3 regions of the Serratia montpellierensis genome follow, and region 3 is predicted to be linked to each of the others. Evidence: predicted binding sites of a transcription regulator. Region 3 holds the regulator's gene; each other region holds the start of a gene.

Region 1 (6,078 bases), on a different contig from region 3:
CGCCGCGCTGGATCACGCCTTCTACTGGCTGGAGGTGGTGGATCTGGTGGACTGCGCCAACCGGCTGGCGGGGGAGATGTCCTACGGCCAGCAGCGGCGGCTGGAGATCGCTCGCGCCATGTGCACCGCGCCGGAAATGATCTGCCTCGACGAGCCGGCCGCCGGGCTGAACCCGGTGGAGACGGCCACGCTGAGCCGCATCATCCGTTTTCTGCGCCAGCATCACGGCATCACGGTGCTGCTGATCGAGCATGACATGGGCATGGTGATGGAGATCTCCGATCGGGTGATCGTGCTCGATCACGGCGACGTGATCGCCCGTGGCACGCCGCAGGAGATCCAGCACAACGAGGCGGTGATCGCCGCCTACCTGGGCGCGGACGAAGAGGAGCTGGCGGGATGAGCGAGGCGATGCTGGAATTTCGCGAAGTGGACGTGTTTTACGGGCCGATCCAGGCGCTGCGTCAGGTGTCGCTGCAGGTTAACGCCGGGGAGACGGTGGCGCTGATCGGCGCCAACGGCGCGGGCAAATCCACGCTGTTGATGTCGATCTTCGGCCAGCCGCGTATCGCCGGCGGGCAGATCCTGTTTAGCGGCGAGGACATCAGCCGCCGCTCCACGCACTACGTGGCGGCCGGCGGCATCGCGCAGGCGCCGGAAGGGCGGCGCATCTTTCCGGACATGAGCGTGGAGGAGAACCTGCTGATGGGCACCATCACCGTCGGCAATCGCTACCTGGACGAGGATTTGCCGCGCATGTTCGAGCTGTTTCCGCGCCTCAAGGAGCGGCGCAATCAGCGGGCGATGACCCTGTCCGGCGGCGAGCAGCAGATGCTGGCGATCGCCCGCGCGCTGATGAGCCGGCCGAAGCTGCTGCTGCTGGACGAGCCGAGCCTGGGACTGGCGCCGATCGTGGTGCGGCAGATCTTCGGCGTACTACGTGAGCTGACCCGCAGCGGCATGACGCTGTTTCTGGTGGAGCAGAACGCTAACCACGCGCTGAAGCTGTCCGATCGCGGCTATGTGATGGTCAACGGCCAGATCCGCCTCAGCGGCAGCGGCCAGGAGCTGTTGAACGATCCGGAGGTGAGAAAGGCCTATCTGGGCGGCGGCTGAGCGCCGCCCTTGGGCAGGGATGCCCGTGTTCAGAACTGGCGCTGCATCCAGCGCACGTTCAGCCGCACCAGGGCGATGATGGCGCTGGAGAGCAGCCGCAGCCCGCCGGGCATGTCGCGGCGGCGGATGTCCAGCAGCAGTACGGTGCGCACCTGCGCGCTGTCGTTCCACACCTCGTGTTCGAAGGTATCGTCCCACAGCATGAACTCCCCCTCGTGCAGCCGGTATTCGCGGCCGTCCACTTTCAGCACCGCCGCCGGCACCCCGTCGGCGCGTTTGGGCATGTCCAGCACCAGATAGCCGCGCAGAATGCCGCGGAACGGCCCGCGGTGGGGCGGCACCTGTTTGCCGGGCGCCAGGAAGGAGAGCGAGGCGGACAGCACGTCCGGCGACGAAGCGATCAGCGCCGCCAGCGTCGGGCAACGCGCCAGGTTGCGGGCGATCGGCTGGCCGTAGGCCTTCATGATGAACATGCGCCAGTCGCGCGCGTCGTTGGCGGAGATCGACGCCTGCTGGATCATGATCTCGTGGAAGCGCGGAATATTGTGCAGATCGTGGGCGACGGTCAGCGCCTCTTCGCGGATCTGCCGCCATTGGGCGGTGAAACGTTCGGCGTCGGGGAACAGCGCGGCGCTGTCGAGCACCGGTTTGCCCTGAATGCGGCGATCGTAAACATTGCGCAATGCGAGCACGGACCAATCATAAATCGCGGACATAATGACCTCGCCTCAGAAAACGCCAAATGGACACTGCGCGCGGTTCTTCGGCGTGGCGCGTCGTCTGCGGGGGCCGGAAGGGAAGAGCGGCAGGAAAAATTGGTACGCTTCAAGAGATTAGCACAGCATTTGTGCAACCGTGTGTCTGCGAATGTGTCGAAATGCGGCGAAAAAAACCACACAATTAAAGTGTGACGCGTATCGCATTTAGCGGGCCGGTTGGTTAAAATATCGCTACTTGCCCGCACCTGTCCGGATTTTGTTTATCATGGAACACGCTCCCGTTTCGCGCTCAACCGCCTGGTTGCGCGTGGTTATCATCGCCGTCTCGGCCTTTATCTTCAACACCACCGAATTTATCCCGGTCGGCCTGCTGAGCGATATCGCCGCCAGCTTCTCGATGCAAACCGAACAGGTCGGCCTGATCATCACCATTTACGCCTGGATTGTCGCCGCCGCCTCGTTGGCGTGCATGCTGCTGACCAGCAAAATCGAGCGCCGCAAGCTGCTGATCGGCGTGTTCATGCTGTTTATCGCCAGTCACATCCTGACCGCCGTGGCCTGGGACTTTACCACGCTGGTTATCTCGCGCGCCGGCGTGGCGCTGGCGCACTCGGTGTTTTGGTCGATCACCGCCTCGCTGGCGATCCGCGTGGCGCCGCCGGGCAAGAAAGCCCAGGCGCTGAGCCTGCTGGCGGGCGGCACCGCGCTGGCGATGGTGCTCGGGCTGCCGCTTGGGCGGGTGGTGGGGCAGCTGCTCGGCTGGCGCATGACCTTTATCGGCATCGCGGTGTGCGCCACCCTGGCGCTGGTGCTGCTGTGGCGCCTGCTGCCGGTGCTGAAAAGCGAGCACTCCGGTTCGCTGGCCAGCGTGCCGCTGCTGTTCAAACGCCCGGCGCTGCTGGCGCTGTACATGCTGACCGTCATCGTGGTGACGGCGCACTTCACCGCCTACAGCTACATCGAGCCGTTTATCCAGACCGTGGCCGGGCTCTCGGAGAACTTCACCACGCTGATGCTGCTGCTGTTCGGCGCCGCCGGCATCGTCGGCAGCCTGCTGTTCAGCCGCTACAGCGAGCGTTTCCCTTCCGGCTTCTTTATCGGCGCCATCGCGCTGCTGACGTTGAGCCTGCTGCTGCTGTTGCCGGCCGCCGGCAGCGAAAGCCACCTGACCGTGCTGTGCATCTTCTGGGGCATGGCGATCATGGCCATCGGCCTGTCGATGCAGGCCAAAGTGCTGAGCCTGGCGCCGGACGCCACCGACGTGGCGATGGCGATCTTCTCCGGCCTGTACAACTTCGGCATCGGCAGCGGGGCGCTGCTGGGCAACCAGGTGAGCTTGCATCTGGGCATGGGCAATATCGGTTTCGTCGCCGCGCCGCTGGCGCTGATCGCCCTCGGCTGGTGCCTGCTGAGCGTCTACCGCAGCGAACGGCTGCAGCAGCACCCCAGCCGTTAAGCCACCGATTCGGGATGCCGCTGCGGCATCCCAGGTTGCATTTTCCTGCTATAAAACAGGCCGCTGCAGCGTTTTATGCTTAACTTTTTTTCATAGTCTGCTAATTAAAAATTTAACTCCGACGCCGCTTCGCTAGCATAGAAAGTCATCAAAAATGTTAATGCGAGGTTAACGGTGAGTGACTCTGTAGCGGCGTCGCCGATCCATGCGCGGGATTTGGCGGCCAGAATCGACGCCTTGCCCGCGTCGGCCGGTCTGTGGCGTTTTATCATTCTGCTGTCGCTGGGCGGCTTTTTCGAACTCTACGATCTGTTCCAGACCGGCTATATCAGCACCGGCCTTATCGCCGACGGCATTTTCCACACCGGCGCGCAGGGCGTCTTCGGCGTGTCGGACCAGGCGGCCTTCGCCTCCGCCACCTTTCTTGGCCTGTTCGTCGGCGCCAGCCTGCTGAGCCCGTACGCCGATCGCTTCGGCCGGCGTGCCACCTTTATGTTCGCCCTGATCTGGTACGGCGCCTTCTCGCTGCTGTTGGCGTTTCAACAGCAGGCGGAATGGGTGATCTTTCTGCGCTTTCTGGTGGGCGTCGGGCTCGGCATCGAGCTGGTGACCATCGACACCTACCTGACGGAGTGGGTGCCCGCGCATCTGCGCACCCGGGCTTTTGCCTTCGCGTTCTTCGTGCAGTTCCTGTCGGTACCGGCGGTGGCGCTGATGTCCTGGTGGCTGGTGCCGCAGACGATTTTGGGCCTGAGCGGCTGGCGCTACGTGGTGATCGCCGGCGCGCTGGCTTCGCTGGTGATCTGGCTGGTGCGCAAGGGGCTGCCGGAGTCGCCGCGCTGGCTGGTGCAGCAGCGGCGCTATGCGCAGGCCCGGCAAGTGATGCGGGATATGGAACGGCGCTGCGGCGTGGCGGCCACGGACTTCCCGTCGCGCCCGGTAGACGATGCCGAGGGGGCGCCGCCGCGCGGCCGCTTTCGCGACATCTGGGCGCCGCAGTACCGCGATCGCACGCTGATGCTGGTGGTGATGAATTTCTTTCAGGCTATCGGCTTCTTCGGCTTCGGCAACTGGCTGCCGGCGCTGCTGTCGGGCAAGGGTGCCTCGGTCACGCACAGCCTGCTGTACGCTTTCTTCATCACGCTGGCCTACCCGCTCGGCTCGCTGCTGTGCAGCTTCTACGCCGACAAGATGGAGAACAAGTGGCAGATCGTGTTGTCTTGCCTGGTGACGGTGATCTTCGGCTCGCTGTTCGCGCTGCAGAACAACCCGCTGTGGCTGATCCTGTGCGGCTTCTTTATCACCTGGTCCAACGCCTGGCTGACCTACAGCTACCACTCGTATCAATCCGAGATCTTCCCGACCCATATCCGCGCCCGCGCCGTCGGTTTCTGTTACTCCTTTAGCCGGCTGTCGACGGTATTCAGCAGCATCATTATCGGCATTATCTTGCAGTACGGCGGCTCGCTGGGGGTGATCGCGTTTATCGTCGCCAGCATGCTGATCGTGATGCTGGTGATCGGGCTGTTCGGCCCGAAAACGCGCGGCATCGATCTGGAAAACATCTGACGTTTTGCGCCGGCGGCGACGCCGGCCTCTTCAGCAAAAAAACTCGCGATCATGCGAAAATTATTCCGTTATCACTGCCTTTGCGCCTGCCGTACTGTTACCCGGTACAAAATCCAATTCAATACCGAGCGGGGAACACGTCATGAGCATCCTCACCGCGCCCGATGGCGCGCGCATTTTCTATAAGGATTGGGGCCGCGGCCAGCCGATCCTGTTCTCCCACGGTTGGCCGCTGTCCGCCGACGCCTGGGACAACCAGCTGCTGTTTTTCGGCCAGAGCGGGTTCCGCGTGATTGCCCACGATCGTCGCGGCCACGGCCGTTCGGATCAGACCTGGCACGGCAACGACATCAACCAATACGCCGACGATCTGGCCTTGCTGATCGAAACGCTGGATCTGCGCGATCTGATCCTGGTCGGCCATTCCACCGGCGGCGGCGAAGTGGCGCGCTATATTGGCCGTCACGGCAGCGAGCGGGTGGCGAAGGTGGTGCTGGTGGGGGCCGTACCGCCGCTGATGCTGCAAACGCCGGTCAACCCTGAGGGCACGCCGATGGCGGCCTTCGACGGCATTCGCAGCGGCGTGGCGGGCAACCGTTCGCAGTTCTTCAAAGATTTGGCGGTGCCATTCTACGGCTTCCACTGCGACGAGGTGGAGAGCAATGCGGGGCTGATCGACCACTTCTGGCTGATGGGCATGCAGGGCGGCGTGAAAGGGCAGTACGACGGCGTGCGCGCGTTCTCCGAAGTGGATTACACCGCCGATTTGCTGGCGATCGACAAGCCGACGCTGCTGGTGCACGGCGACGCCGATCAGATCGTGCCGATCGGCGCCTCGGCGCTGAAAGCCGCTAAGCTTATGCAACAGGCGGAGCTGAACGTATACGCCGGCGGTGCTCACGGCTTGGCGCAGGTCGATCCCGATCGCTTCAACGCCGATTTGCTGGCCTTTATCCAGAATTCGCCGTTCTAAGGGGGCGCGATGAACCTGACTGCTATCGCCGCCCGCTGCGCGCAGCGGCTGCATGCGCCCATGCTGCGCTGGCTGCTGCTGCTCGCCATTTGCGCCGCCTACATCCAGGGCGGGTTGGTCAAGGCGCTGAACGTCGAAGGCGCGGTTGCTGAGATGACCCACTTCGGCCTGCAGCCGGCGGCGCTGTTCGCCGTGCTGGTGACGCTGCTGGAACTGGCGGCGTCGGCGCTGATCCTGAGCGGCTT
Region 2 (6,078 bases), on a different contig from region 3:
AATAACGAAGGGAAATTACTTACGTGGTTAGCGGATAAAAATGCGTAACCATTCATCATATAAATAACAGATAACTAACAGGTATTGGCGAGATTTGCTGCAATCGCTTAAAACGCCGTTTATTTAAACATCCCGGCCTTTGGCGCGATTTATCATATAAAAGCCATAAATAGTCGTTAATTCACGCAGCCGACAGCGTGTTTTGCCTACGAGAAAATAATCACTGGAGTAACCTGTTGCATTTTATTAACCTGATGTTGCGTGCGGATAAGCGAAAAACGCGAATCGATTGCGCATTATTTGTTCATTTTAGAGCAAGGAAAGAGGGGGATTGCAGGGGTGCGCCGCCGGTTTCGACGGCGCAGAAGGCGGATTAATAGCGGGTAGCGATGGCGTTGTCGTTGAAGAACGCCATGAAGTCGGCGTCCGGTTGGCGGTCGCTGATCACCCGATCGAACTGCGTCAGGGGGCCGATACAGGCCGGTTTGGTTTTGCCGAACTTACTGTGGTCTGCCACCAGGATCTTTTGCTGCGCCATCGCCATGGCGCGATGCTTCATCTCCAGCTCGTCAAAGTTGAAGCAGGTGGCGCCGTGCTGCAGGCTGAGGCCGGCGGCGGAGATAAAGGCGATGTTCGGGCAGATGTGATCGAGCTCGTTACGGCCGCTGACGCTGGAAAAGATGTAGTTGTTCGGCTTGAACTCACCGCCGCACAGGATCACTTTGCAGTTCGGTTTGTCCTGCAGCGCCAGGAAGGTGTTCAGCGAATGACAGACGGCGGTGAAGGTCAGCTCGTCGGCGATGGCATCGATGATCGCGGGGGTGGTGGTGCCGCAGTCGAAAAACACCGTATCGTTTTCATTGATCAGCGGTGCTGCCAGCAGGCCGATGCGCCGTTTCTCCGTCACCTGCTTGGCTTTTTGATCGGAAACGAAGTAGTTGGTCACGCCGTTGCTGCGCGGATCGGTCACCACATAGCCGCCGAGCAGTACCACCGCCGCCGGTTCGGCGCTCAGATCGCGGCGAATGGTCATCTCCGAGACCCCCAGCAGCACGGCGGCTTCTTTCAGGTGGATCTTGTCAGCGCGTTTTAACGCCTGAACTAGCCGGTTGATACGTTCTTCGCGCCGCGTTTCCATAGGTCCGTCTTCCCACAGGTAGTAGAGGTAAAGGGCGTGCCGGCGTGTCCGGCGCTAAACACAACAATGCGGGGCAATATCGGGCCGCCTTGGCCGCCCGTATTGTCCCGCATCGGAGTGTATTGGCTGTGCCCGTCAGGGCATGCCGACGATCAGTAGCTGCCTGCCGCCGGCTGAGCGCCGGACACGATGGCGACGCCGGAGCTGGTGCCGATACGCGTGGCGCCGGCGTTGATCATCTTCTCGGCGGTGGCGCGATCGCGCACGGCGCCGGAAGCTTTCACGCCCATCTCGCTGCCCACGGTCTCGCGCATCAGTTTGACGTGCTCTTCCCGAGCGCCGCCGGTGCTGAAGCCGGTGGAAGTTTTCACGAAGGCCACATCGAGTTCGCGACACATTTCACAAACCTGGACGATCTGCGCATCGCTGAGCAGGCAGGTTTCCAATATTACCTTCAACGGGATCGCCGCGCAAACCTCGCGCACGGCGGCGATGTCGGCTTTCACCTCGTCCAGCAGGCCGCTTTTCAACCAACCGACGTTGATCACCATATCGATCTCTTGCGCGCCGGCGGCGATCGCCGCTTTGGCTTCAAAGGCTTTGGCAACGGTCAGGCCGGCGCCCAGCGGGAAACCGATCACCGAGCAGACTTTCACGGTGCTTTCCTGCAGCAGTTGGGCTGCCAGCGGCACGTAGCCGGAGTTGACGCACACCGCATAGAAGTTGTGCTGCTGCGCTTCTTCGCACAGCTTGGCGATCTGCAGTTCGGTGGCGTCCATCGCCAGCAGGGTGTGGTCAACGTAGCTGGCGTAATCGATGGTTTCGGTGGTCATCGCGATTCCTTAGTGAGGTTAAGACAGTAAGCGGGATGGGTAATGTGAAAATAATAACATTCAGATGCCGATAAACCTAGCGATGTTTAAAAAATGTCGGCCAGATCGTCGCTATCAGGCTGTTATAGGTATAACTTAAAGGCGTTTTATTTGTTATTTAAATAACATTTCAGGGCTCGCGGCCTGCGCGGGCGAAACGTCGAGGGAAAAAAGATGAAGATCAACATCGATCTGGCTCCTGAAGCTTTCGGGGCGCATCGGCAGGAACTGTTCCGCAATGCGGATTTCGCGGTGAGCACGCATCGCTGCACAGAACGCGGGCCGATGCTGACGTTGGCAAATCACCGTGGCGCACTGACGGTTTTGCCGTATCAGGGCCTCACGATCTGGGACGCTGAGTTTGACGGTTATTCGCTGAAGTCGGGCCGGCGCAGCGTAAAGGGCGCCGGAAGAAAGCGCGCCGACGACGCCGCATTCTGCCCCGCCTGGCCGCATCAGGACGGTGAGCCGCTGCAGATGCAACGCGTGTGGATCCAGCTGGCGGGCGATGAGCTGACATTGCACGGCGAGGGGGAGCGGGCGGGTGGGCGTTGGCGCATCGGCCCGGCGCTGCGTCTGGCGGCGCAGAGCGCGCAGTTCGCCATTGAGATGACGGTCACCAACCTGGCTGAGCGGCCGCAGCCGCTGCGCTATGTGTGTCATCTCAACTACGACTGCATTCCCGATGCGGTATTCCGTCAGAACCTGCCGACGCCGGCGCTGTTGGGGGATGCGCTCGGGCAGGAACTGCTGTGCTCCGACGATCTGTCGCGCTATGTGGATCAGGCCGAGTTCTTTATGCTGGCGCCGCAAGGCCGGCGCTATGTGACGCGCTTCGCCACCGGGCAATTCAACTATGGCCTGCGGCGCATCGCCGTTCAGGGCAACCGGCGGTTGCTGGCTTTTATCCAGCCGGCGAACTGTCGCCCGAATGCGCCGGAGGAAGAGGCAGGAATGATGCTGGGGGCGGGAAAAACGCGGGCGTTTTGCGTGACCACCGGCGTGGTCTGAAATAACGGGGCGGTAACGCCCCGGTCATGTTGTGCAGTTACTCTTTCACCCAGCCACGGCGAATGGCGAAGGCGAACAGGAAACGATACAGGCGCGACAGCTTGTCGGCGATGACATCGCCGAACAGATTCCACACCAGCTGGGCGAACAGGCAGCCGACCAGGCCGAGCAGGAAACCGCCGACCATATCCAGCGGCCAGTGCACGCCGAGGTAAACGCGTGACCAGGCGATACCGATGGCGACGATCATCAGCAGCACGCCGGACCAGACCCGGTGCCAGAACAGGAACGCCAGCGCAAAGGTAAAGATGGCGGTGCCGTGATCGCTCGGGAACGAGCTGTCCGGCGCATGTGCCAGGAAGGTATAGCCGACGCCGGCGACGAACGGGCGCTCATGCGGCAGCAGCGCGCCGATGGTGGCGGCGGCGAGCATGGCGAACAGCAGCGCGATAGTGGTTTTCGCTACCACCTGGCGCTGCGAAACCAGCTGGCTTTGCGGCCCCCACAGCCACAGGCCGACGATCAGCAGCGGCACGATGATGATCAGATCGCGTGCCAAAAAGGTGGCGAAATCGATCATCCATTCGGGAGACGCCGGGGTCGCATTGATCCAGGCGAAAAGAAAATGGTTTAACTGTTCCATAACCGTTACCTCGTTTTGCGGCGCCAATAGCCGCTAACCGTCCAATAAATAGCCAACTGGCTTAACCAAACCCACCAACCTGCCCACAGGTTATGGGTAAGAAAATGTGCGCCGCGCATGATCTGGCCAAAGCCCATCAGCATGCCGAGCGCAATGCCGCCCCACCAGCACCACCAGGCCAAGCGCGGACGCTGCGGATAAAACAGGAAAAACAACGCCATGATCGCGAAACCGCTTGAGGCGTGCCCGCCGGGGAAGCAGCGGCCGGGGCCTGGCAGCGCCGGTACCGTGCCGAACAGCGGGAAAGACATCGCCTTGCCGCCATACTCGATCAGATCCCACGGGCAGGAGTGCGCACTGGTGGCCTTGAGAATGCCCACCACCAATGGGCCGATACCGATCAACAACATGGCCACGATCAGGCGTGCGCTGCGGCGATAGATACCCCAAAACAGCGTCAGCACCGCCCCGACGATCACTATTTGCTTCAGCAGGCGGTGGTTGATCAGGTCCAGCCAATAATTGTTTTGCCACGGGAAATGCCCGCTGGCGGCATCGTACCAAGCGTTACTGATCGCCCAGTCCAGCTGTTCGTTGCGGGAGAGCCACAGGAACACCAACCCGCTGATCAGCAGGCCAAAAACTTGCCAACGGTAAAAGGATGCCGGCAGGGAGTAAAGGGCGGTTGTCTTAATTTGCGGTGTCGTTGAGGATTGATTTAATGATGATTCTGGATTCACGCGCAGGCTCGGTGACAGGATTGAATAACGCCACTGTAATAATTCTGTCTTAAGAAAACCTTAGTCCCCCGGTAAGAAAACCCTATCCGAGGCCACCGCCTTCGGCTAAGGTGATCGTTTGCTTTTTTTCGGGATGAGAGTGTGGTGATGCAGAATAAAGCGCGTGTCTTACTGTTGGCAGCCGCCGGTGCGGCCTTTTCTCCGCTGAGCTTTGGCCAACCTGCGGCGGCCGGGCCGATCGTGGTACAGGGCGCCATGCCGGTGGAGGCGGAACGTTTCGCCCAGCGGTTGGAAAACCCGCGTGAGGAGCAGGTTGGCGGCTGGCGCTTTTGGCACGGTACCGTAGACGGCTACCCGGTGGTGGTGTCGGAGACGCTGAAGGGCATGTCCAACGCCGCGGCGGCCACGGCGATCGCCGCCACGCAGTTTCACCCGGTGGCGATCATTAATCAGGGCACCGCCGGCGGCCATGACCCGGCACTGAAAGTATATGACATCGTGCTGGGCAAATATTCGGTCAATCTCGGGGCGTTCAAAACACCGGCCAAGGCGTTGGGGGAAGGCAGCGACTCGCGTCAGTGGCAGCCGATGGATCTGTTGGCTTCCAAGGGCAGCGCCGGCGAGGACCAAAAGGCGCACAGCCTGCGCCAGTTTCCCGCCGACCCCAAACTGCTGGCGATTGCGCAAAGCGTTAAGAGCGATTACCGACAGGGCAAGGTAGTGGAAGGGGTGATCGGCTCGGCCGACGTATGGAACAGCGAGCTGGATCGCATTCGCTATTTCCACGACAGCTACCGGACGTCGGTCGAAGAGATGGAGACCGCCTCCGCCGCGCAGATCGCCGCCGAGTTCAAGGTGCCGTTCGTCGGCATTCGCGTGTTGTCCAACAACATCACCAATCAGGGCAAGTACGATCCGCAAACCGGGCTGGCATGCCAGGATTATGTCTATCAGGTGGTGAAGGCCTATGTTGCCAACCTGAAGAAACACTGAGTTATTACTCCGGCTAATCGGCGATATTAGGCGATTGTCACTATTCATCGCCTATTGTAAAGAAGATTAAACCTGTAGCGAGCTTGGCTGTAGTGTATTAGTTTATAGGCGGATTATTTGACAACGTGTAGGGATAAAACATGAACAAGGCATCCGTTGTATTTTCTGGCCTGCTGATGGCCGTTTCCGCCGGCGCAATGGCGGCGACCTCTGGCGATGACGCGGACATGAGCAAACAGCCGCTGGAAAAGATCGCGCCTTACCCGAAAGCCGAGAAGGGCATGAACCGCCAGGTGATCTACCTGCCGAAGCAAGAGCACGAAGAGAACTACAAGGTGGAGCTGCTGATCGGCAAGACGCTGGAAGTGGACTGCAACCGCCACATGATTGGCGGCACGCTGGAGACCAAAACCCTTTCCGGCTGGGGCTATGACTATCTGGTGTTGGAGAAGCTGTCCGATCCGGCCTCCACGCTGATGGGCTGCCCGGACAACACCAAGACCAAGCAATTCATCGCCGCCAACCTGGGTGATGCTGCGATGCAGCGCTACAACAGCCGCCTGCCGATCGTGGTGTACGCGCCGAAAGACGCGGAAGTGAAATACCGCATCTGGAAAGCCGAAGATACCGTAAGTCAGGCTGAGCAGAAGTAACCGCTGCCTGACGCCGCTCCGCTGGCCA
Region 3 (6,078 bases):
CGCGTTTCACGGCCGCACGCTGTTCACCGTGTCGGTGGGCGGGCAGGCCAAATACTCCGACGGATTCGGGCCGAAGCCGGCCGACATCGTGCACGTGCCGTTCAACGATCTGGCGGCGGTGAAAGCGGTGATGGACAACCACACCTGCGCAGTGGTGATGGAGCCGATTCAGGGCGAGGGCGGCATTACGCCGGTCGACGCCGACTTCCTCAAAGGCGTGCGCAAACTGTGCGACCAACACCAGGCGCTGCTGGTGTTCGACGAAGTGCAAAGCGGCATGGGGCGCAGCGGCAAGCTGTTCGCCTATATGCATTATGGCGTGACGCCGGACATTCTCACCACCGCCAAGGCGCTGGGCGGCGGTTTCCCGGTCAGCGCCATGCTGACTACCGAAGAGATTGCGTCGGTGATGCAGGTGGGCACTCACGGCACCACCTACGGCGGCAACCCGCTGGCCTGCGCGGTGGCGGAGGCGGCGTTGGATGTGATCAATACGCCGGAAGTGCTGAGCGGCATTGAACAGCGTCACGCGTTGTATGTGCAGGCTTTGCAGGATATCGGCGATAAATACGGTGTTTTCACCGCCATTCGCGGCATGGGGTTGCTGATCGGCGCCGAACTGACGCCGCATTATCATGGCAGAGCACGCGATTTTCTCACCGCCGCCGCTGCGCGTGGGCTGATGATCCTCAACGCCGGGCCGAACGTGATCCGTTTCGCGCCGTCGCTGGTGGTGGAGCTGCAGGACATCGAGGCCGGCATGGCGCTGTTCGAGCTGGCGGTGCAGGATGTGATCAACGCCTGAAGCCCGTGCGGCGAATAACGGGGCGCGGCATGCCGCGCCCTTATTGATCGCGCAGTTTGCGCTTGAGCCAAATGCCGTGGTGCGGGCGCTGGCGCCAGGCCAGCGACGAAATGGTGTGCATCACGCTCAGGTGCGACAAAATGCGCCGCAGATGGCGCTCCATCTCGGTGACGGGCATCTCCGGATGCAGATCCGGCGGCTGCATGATGCCGCTGTTGCCGCTGCTCGGCCCGTCGTATTCCAACCGCTGCTGGCAGCTTTGCAGCGCGATTTCACAGGTCTGCAGATACTCTTCCGCCAGCTTCGGCGTCAGCATGTAGTGCTCGCGCGCCAGAATGGTCATGGCGTTCAGGTGTTCGACGATGAACTGGCTGTGAGTGACCCACAGCCGCATGTCCGCCAGATAGTTCGACGCGAACCCCGGCTCCTGCATCGCCTGATTGAGCGAGGTGAACAGCGCGTTGTGCGCTTGGTTGACCTGCATGCGGGTATAGGCCAGCGCAGTGGCGTCCGGTTCCGGTTGCTTCAGCATCAGCCGCAGCGCGGCTTGATCGTTCTCCAGCGCCTGATGGGCATTCTTGCGCAGCAGCCCGCTTTGCCACTGCGGCCATAGCCAAATGGTGCCGCCGAACGCCAGTACGCAGCCGATCAGCGTATCGATCAGGCGCGGTACCAGAAAATGCGAGCCGTTCAGCGCCAGCAGCTGCAGGGTGTAAACCGCCGTGACCGTAAAGCCAATCACCGACAGCCCGTAGTTCTTGCGCGAAACCAGGTAGGCCAGCAGCGTGATCACCAACATGATGCTCAGCGTTTCTCCTTCCGGCAACTGCAGCTGCAACAGCCCGGCCGCCAGCAGCAGCCCGGCAATCGTGCCCAGCGCACGGTGCTGAATACGCACCCGGGTAGCGTTATACCCGTTTTGGCTCACCAGCATGATGGTGAGCAGGATCCAGTAAGGTTTCGGCAGGTTGAACACCGCACCCAGACTGCTGCCGACCGCCAGCGTCACGCCCAGCCGCGCGGCGTTGCGCAGGGCGGTGGATTTGAACGACAGGTAGCTGACCAGCGCCGGCCAAAACGGCAGGCGGTGCTGGCCGGGCATCAGGTCGCGGCGGTACAGCGGATGCTGGGTACGTAGCAGGCGGGCGATGCGGCTGAAGTGGTAGTAACAAAATTGGCCGACCGGGTTATCGGGATGCTGCGCCGCCATTTTTTCCAGCGCTGCCAGCTCATGGGTCATGGAGAAGCGCTTCGAATGTTGATGGTAGAGAATATCGTGCGCCACCACGCGCAGCCGGCCGGCGATCACCTGAGCATTGCGGCGAATGATCGCTTCGGCCTGGCTCTGCTCCACCAGTTTTTGCACCTCTTCCGGCAGGTGCAGGCTGACGGTGATGTGCTCCTGCAGGTCCATCGCCACCTGAAAGGCGCGCTGCAGGCGTTTTTGCTCGAGGTTGTTGGCGTGCGGCAGGAAATTAAGCTGTTGGTACAACAGGCTGATCAGATCCATCACCTTTTGCTGGCGCACCAGCAGCGGCGGCAGCGCGGTTTGCGGATCGGTGTGCTGGGTCAGCAGCGAGTATTTGGCTTCGAAATAGTCCGCCAGTTCCAGGTAGAGTTGGCTCAGCGTTTCGCGCATCGGCTGTTCTTTCCACAGCTTGAACCAGAACCAGGTGAATAAGCCGTACCAGGCAGTGCCGATCGCGTAAAGCAGCGGCGCCTGCCAGATGGGTACCGTACCGGTCGTGCTGAGGGCGAAGATGGCGGCCACCAGCGCCGCCGGCAACAGCCGGGCGTGCAGCGGGCTGATTTCACCGGTGACGCCGAGCAGCAGCGCCAGGCCCAGCATCAGCGCCGGCAGCGGCACGTGCCACAGCAGTGCCTGTTGCAGCAGCACGCTGCTGAAGGCGAACAGCGAACCGCCGACGATCAGCCGTTTAAAGAAGCGCTTATGCGGCGTGTCCAGACCGGCGATATTGCAGCAGGCGGGCACCAGAGAGAACATCAGGCCGAGCTGTAACTGGCCTATCAACAGGCCGAACAGCACCGGCAGACACAACACCAGCGTTTGTCGCAGTGCGTAGTTGATTTCCGGGTGGTAGATCAGGCGGCGCCACATGGCAGAGAGCAGACAAAAAAACGGCGCAGATTGCGCCGTTTCTTCAGGGATTAACGGGTGCCGTAGACGACAATGGTTTTGCCGTGGGCGGAAATCAGGTTTTGATCTTCCAGCATTTTCAGAATACGGCCAACGGTTTCACGCGAGCAGCCGACGATCTGGCCGATCTCCTGGCGGGTAATTTTGATCTGCATGCCGTCCGGGTGAGTCATGGCGTCGGGTTGTTTCGCCAGATTCAGCAGGGTTTGCGCGATGCGGCCGGTAACGTCCAGGAAGGCGAGGTTGCCCACTTTTTCGGAGGTGACCTGCAGGCGGCTCGCCATTTGGGCGGACAGACGCATCAGGATGTCCGGGTTCACCTGGATCAGCTGGCGGAATTTCTTGTAGGAAATTTCGGCCACTTCACAGGCGGTTTTCGCGCGAACCCAGGCGCTGCGCTCCTGGCCTTCTTCGAACAATCCGAGCTCGCCGATGAAATCCCCCTGGTTGAGGTAGGACAGAATCATCTCTTTACCTTCTTCATCCTTGATCAGCACCGCGACGGAGCCTTTCACGATGTAGTAAAGCGTTTCGGCCTTTTCACCTTGGTGAATCAGCGTACTCTTCGATGGATATTTGTGGATATGGCAATGAGACAGGAACCATTCGAGAGTAGGGTCTGTTTGCGGTTTGCCGAGAACCATTCGCTGTTATCCTCTGTTGTTATCGCTGCCTTGTGTCACAGGGGTCAGAGTTCCCTGTAAAACCCACCTGTAGCCGCAGTTATGAGCGAGGGCTACCGGCAAGTTTTGAGGCGTGTCATAAAAATACGCTGTCGCTCTAGCATATTAACTTGCCGTAAGCGCTGCAAGCTACATTCTGTTAACATACCGGTAAAGGAGCCTTTCTCTGGGCGTTTCCCTGAATACAGTGTCCCGGAAAGATTTATTGCGGCTCTGTTTGTAGCACAGAGTAAGGCGGGTGTCTCGTGTTGTCTCGCTTCAGCATGATTAGCATCAGGTTACGTTGCCTGTTTCTATGCGAAAGCGTACTCTGATTTTAAGAAATCAACCGGAGTGACCAGAATGCAGGCAAGAGTTAAGTGGGTGGAAGGGTTAACGTTTTTGGGTGAATCGGCCTCCGGCCACCAGGTGCTGATGGACGGCAACGCCGGTGATAAAGCGCCCAGCCCGATGGAGATGGTGCTGATGTCGGTGGGCGGCTGCAGCGCGATCGACGTGGTATCCATCCTGCAAAAGGGGCGCAACGACGTGCGCGACTGCGAGGTGAAGCTGACCTCCGAGCGCCGCGAAGAAGCCCCGCGGCTGTTCACCCATATCAATCTGCACTTCATCGTTACCGGCCAGGACCTGACCGACAAGATCGTCGAGCGTGCGGTGAACCTGTCAGCGGAGAAATACTGCTCGGTGGCGCTGATGCTCAACAAGGCCGCCACGGTGACCCACAGCTTCGAGATCCGCCAACCGGCGTAATCGAAACGGAGCGCGGCCCGGCGCCGCGCTCAACGCATTTATTCGATCTTCTTGCCTTCCAGCAACCGCTGCACCAGCGGCGCCATGATCAGCTCCATCGCCAGCCCCATCTTGCCACCCGGCACCACTAACGTATTGATATGCGAGATAAACGAGCCCTGCAGCATCGCCAGCAAATAGGGGAAATCTATCTGATCCAGCCCGCGGAAGTGGATCACCACGAAGCTTTCATCCAGTGAGGGAATGGCCTTGGCGGCGAACGGGTTGGAGGTGTCCACCGTCGGCACGCGCTGGAAGTTGATGTGGGTGCGCGAGAACTGCGGCGTGATGTAGTTGATGTAATCTTCCATCGAACGCACCACTGAATCCATTACCGCTTCGCGAGAGTGGCCGCGCTCGCCGGTATCGCGGATCAGTTTCTGTATCCACTCCAGGTTGACGATCGGCACCACGCCGACCAGCAGATCGACGTGGTTGGCCACGTCATGGTGCTCGGTGACCACGCCGCCGTGCAACCCCTCGTAGAACAGCACGTCGGTCGGCGCCGGCAGCGGTTCCCACGGGGTGAAGGTACCCGGCACCTGATTGTAGGGCACCGCTTCGTCGTAGGTGTGCAGATACTTGCGCGAGCGCCCGGTGCCGTTCTTGCCGTAGTCGATAAAGCTCTGCTGCAGCAGACCGAAGTCGTTGGCCTCGGGGCCGAAATAGCTGATGTGTCTGCCCAGATCGCGCGCTTTGCGGATCGCCGCGTCCATTTCCGGCCGGGTGTAGCGATGGAAGCTGTCGCCCTCCAGCTCGGCGGCGCGGATGTTGAGCTGCTGGAAGATCTTACGGAACGCCACGCTGGTGGTGGTAGTGCCGGCGCCGCTGGAACCGGTCACCGCGATAACGGGATGTTTGGCAGACATGGTGGTTGTCACTCCGTGTTGAATGCGCCGGCGTCAGGGGGGTATTGTGGCTCTTGTTGACGCTCTCTATCTCAGGGAAAAAATGGCGCGCGCTAGTTTGCAATGCCCCATTGTTACCTGATTTTTTCCGTCAGTCATAGAACCGTGCGCCACTAAATTTCTTCCTGCCCGGCGCGGAACTGACCGCGCGGCATGATGTTGACGCTCTCGTGCAGTTCCGACCACACCAGCACCACTTCGCCGTTTTTCAGCTGGCGGCGCACGTCCTCCACCTTCTGTTCCAGCGAGCGTTCGTGTTCGCCGTAATCGGTGCCTTCGCGCAGTACAAAGGATTCGATCAGGCTGTTCAGGGTGTCGGTTGCCAGTTCTTGCCAGGGAATGATCACGTCGGGATGTCCAGATAAGGGGAAAGCCAGGCCGGAATGCGATGTTCCAGCCACATGTGCGGTTTTTTCAGCGTGCCACCGACGAAGCCGACGTGGCCGCCGTACTCGGTCAGCTGATATTCAATATTGCGCGGCAGGCCGGCGACGTCGGGGATCACCTCATGGGTCATGAAGGGATCGTCCTTCGCATGGATGATCAGCAGCGGCGTCTGGACAGCCGGCAACAGCGGCAGGGCGCTGCAGCGGCGATAATAGTCGGTAGCGTCGCTGAAGCCGTGAATGCGCGAGGTGATGGCGTCGTCGAATTCGCGGATGCGCCGCAACCCGTTCAGCTGTGACAGTTTGAGCGGCAGGGTGTCCGGGTAGTGCAACAGCTTGCGGGTGGCGT

What was found. The regulator CRP, encoded in region 3, controls carbon source genes, mostly activating them, when cyclic AMP is high. The targets are predictions, from matches to a motif close to ATGTGANNNNNNTCACAT.
Region 1: FUU19_RS16330 (sugar transporter) is a predicted target of CRP. The motif match lies at 2,022-2,039, and genes of this name have one in related genera.
Region 2: deoC (deoxyribose-phosphate aldolase) is a predicted target of CRP. The motif match lies at 2,014-2,031, and genes of this name have one in related genera.

What each region holds. Positions count from the first base shown of each region.
Region 1 covers NZ_VOSN01000013.1:962,354-968,431, reverse strand. Annotated here, with positions in the region: gene FUU19_RS16345 (ABC transporter ATP-binding protein) at 1-403, shown strand, start outside; gene FUU19_RS16340 (ABC transporter ATP-binding protein) at 400-1,116, shown strand; gene FUU19_RS16335 (aspartyl/asparaginyl beta-hydroxylase domain-containing protein) at 1,146-1,832, opposite strand; gene FUU19_RS16330 (sugar transporter) at 2,101-3,291, shown strand; gene FUU19_RS16325 (MFS transporter) at 3,466-4,860, shown strand; gene FUU19_RS16320 (alpha/beta fold hydrolase) at 5,003-5,833, shown strand; gene FUU19_RS16315 (DoxX family protein) at 5,843-6,078, shown strand, end outside.
Region 2 covers NZ_VOSN01000005.1:281,676-287,753, reverse strand. Annotated here, with positions in the region: gene deoR (DNA-binding transcriptional repressor DeoR) at 374-1,138, opposite strand; gene deoC (deoxyribose-phosphate aldolase) at 1,291-1,971, opposite strand; gene FUU19_RS06720 (aldose epimerase family protein) at 2,185-3,021, shown strand; gene ybjG (undecaprenyl-diphosphate phosphatase) at 3,059-3,664, opposite strand; gene FUU19_RS06710 (phosphatase PAP2 family protein) at 3,670-4,404, opposite strand; gene FUU19_RS06705 (5'-methylthioadenosine/S-adenosylhomocysteine nucleosidase) at 4,552-5,397, shown strand; gene eco (serine protease inhibitor ecotin) at 5,538-6,050, shown strand.
Region 3 covers NZ_VOSN01000004.1:192,922-198,999, forward strand. Annotated here, with positions in the region: gene argD (bifunctional acetylornithine/succinyldiaminopimelate transaminase) at 1-805, shown strand, start outside; gene FUU19_RS05045 (YccS/YhfK family putative transporter) at 846-2,924, opposite strand; gene crp (cAMP-activated global transcriptional regulator CRP) at 2,975-3,607, opposite strand; gene FUU19_RS05055 (OsmC family protein) at 3,989-4,396, shown strand; gene FUU19_RS05060 (phosphoribulokinase) at 4,435-5,304, opposite strand; gene FUU19_RS05065 (YheU family protein) at 5,457-5,690, opposite strand; gene FUU19_RS05070 (hydrolase) at 5,687-6,078, opposite strand, start outside.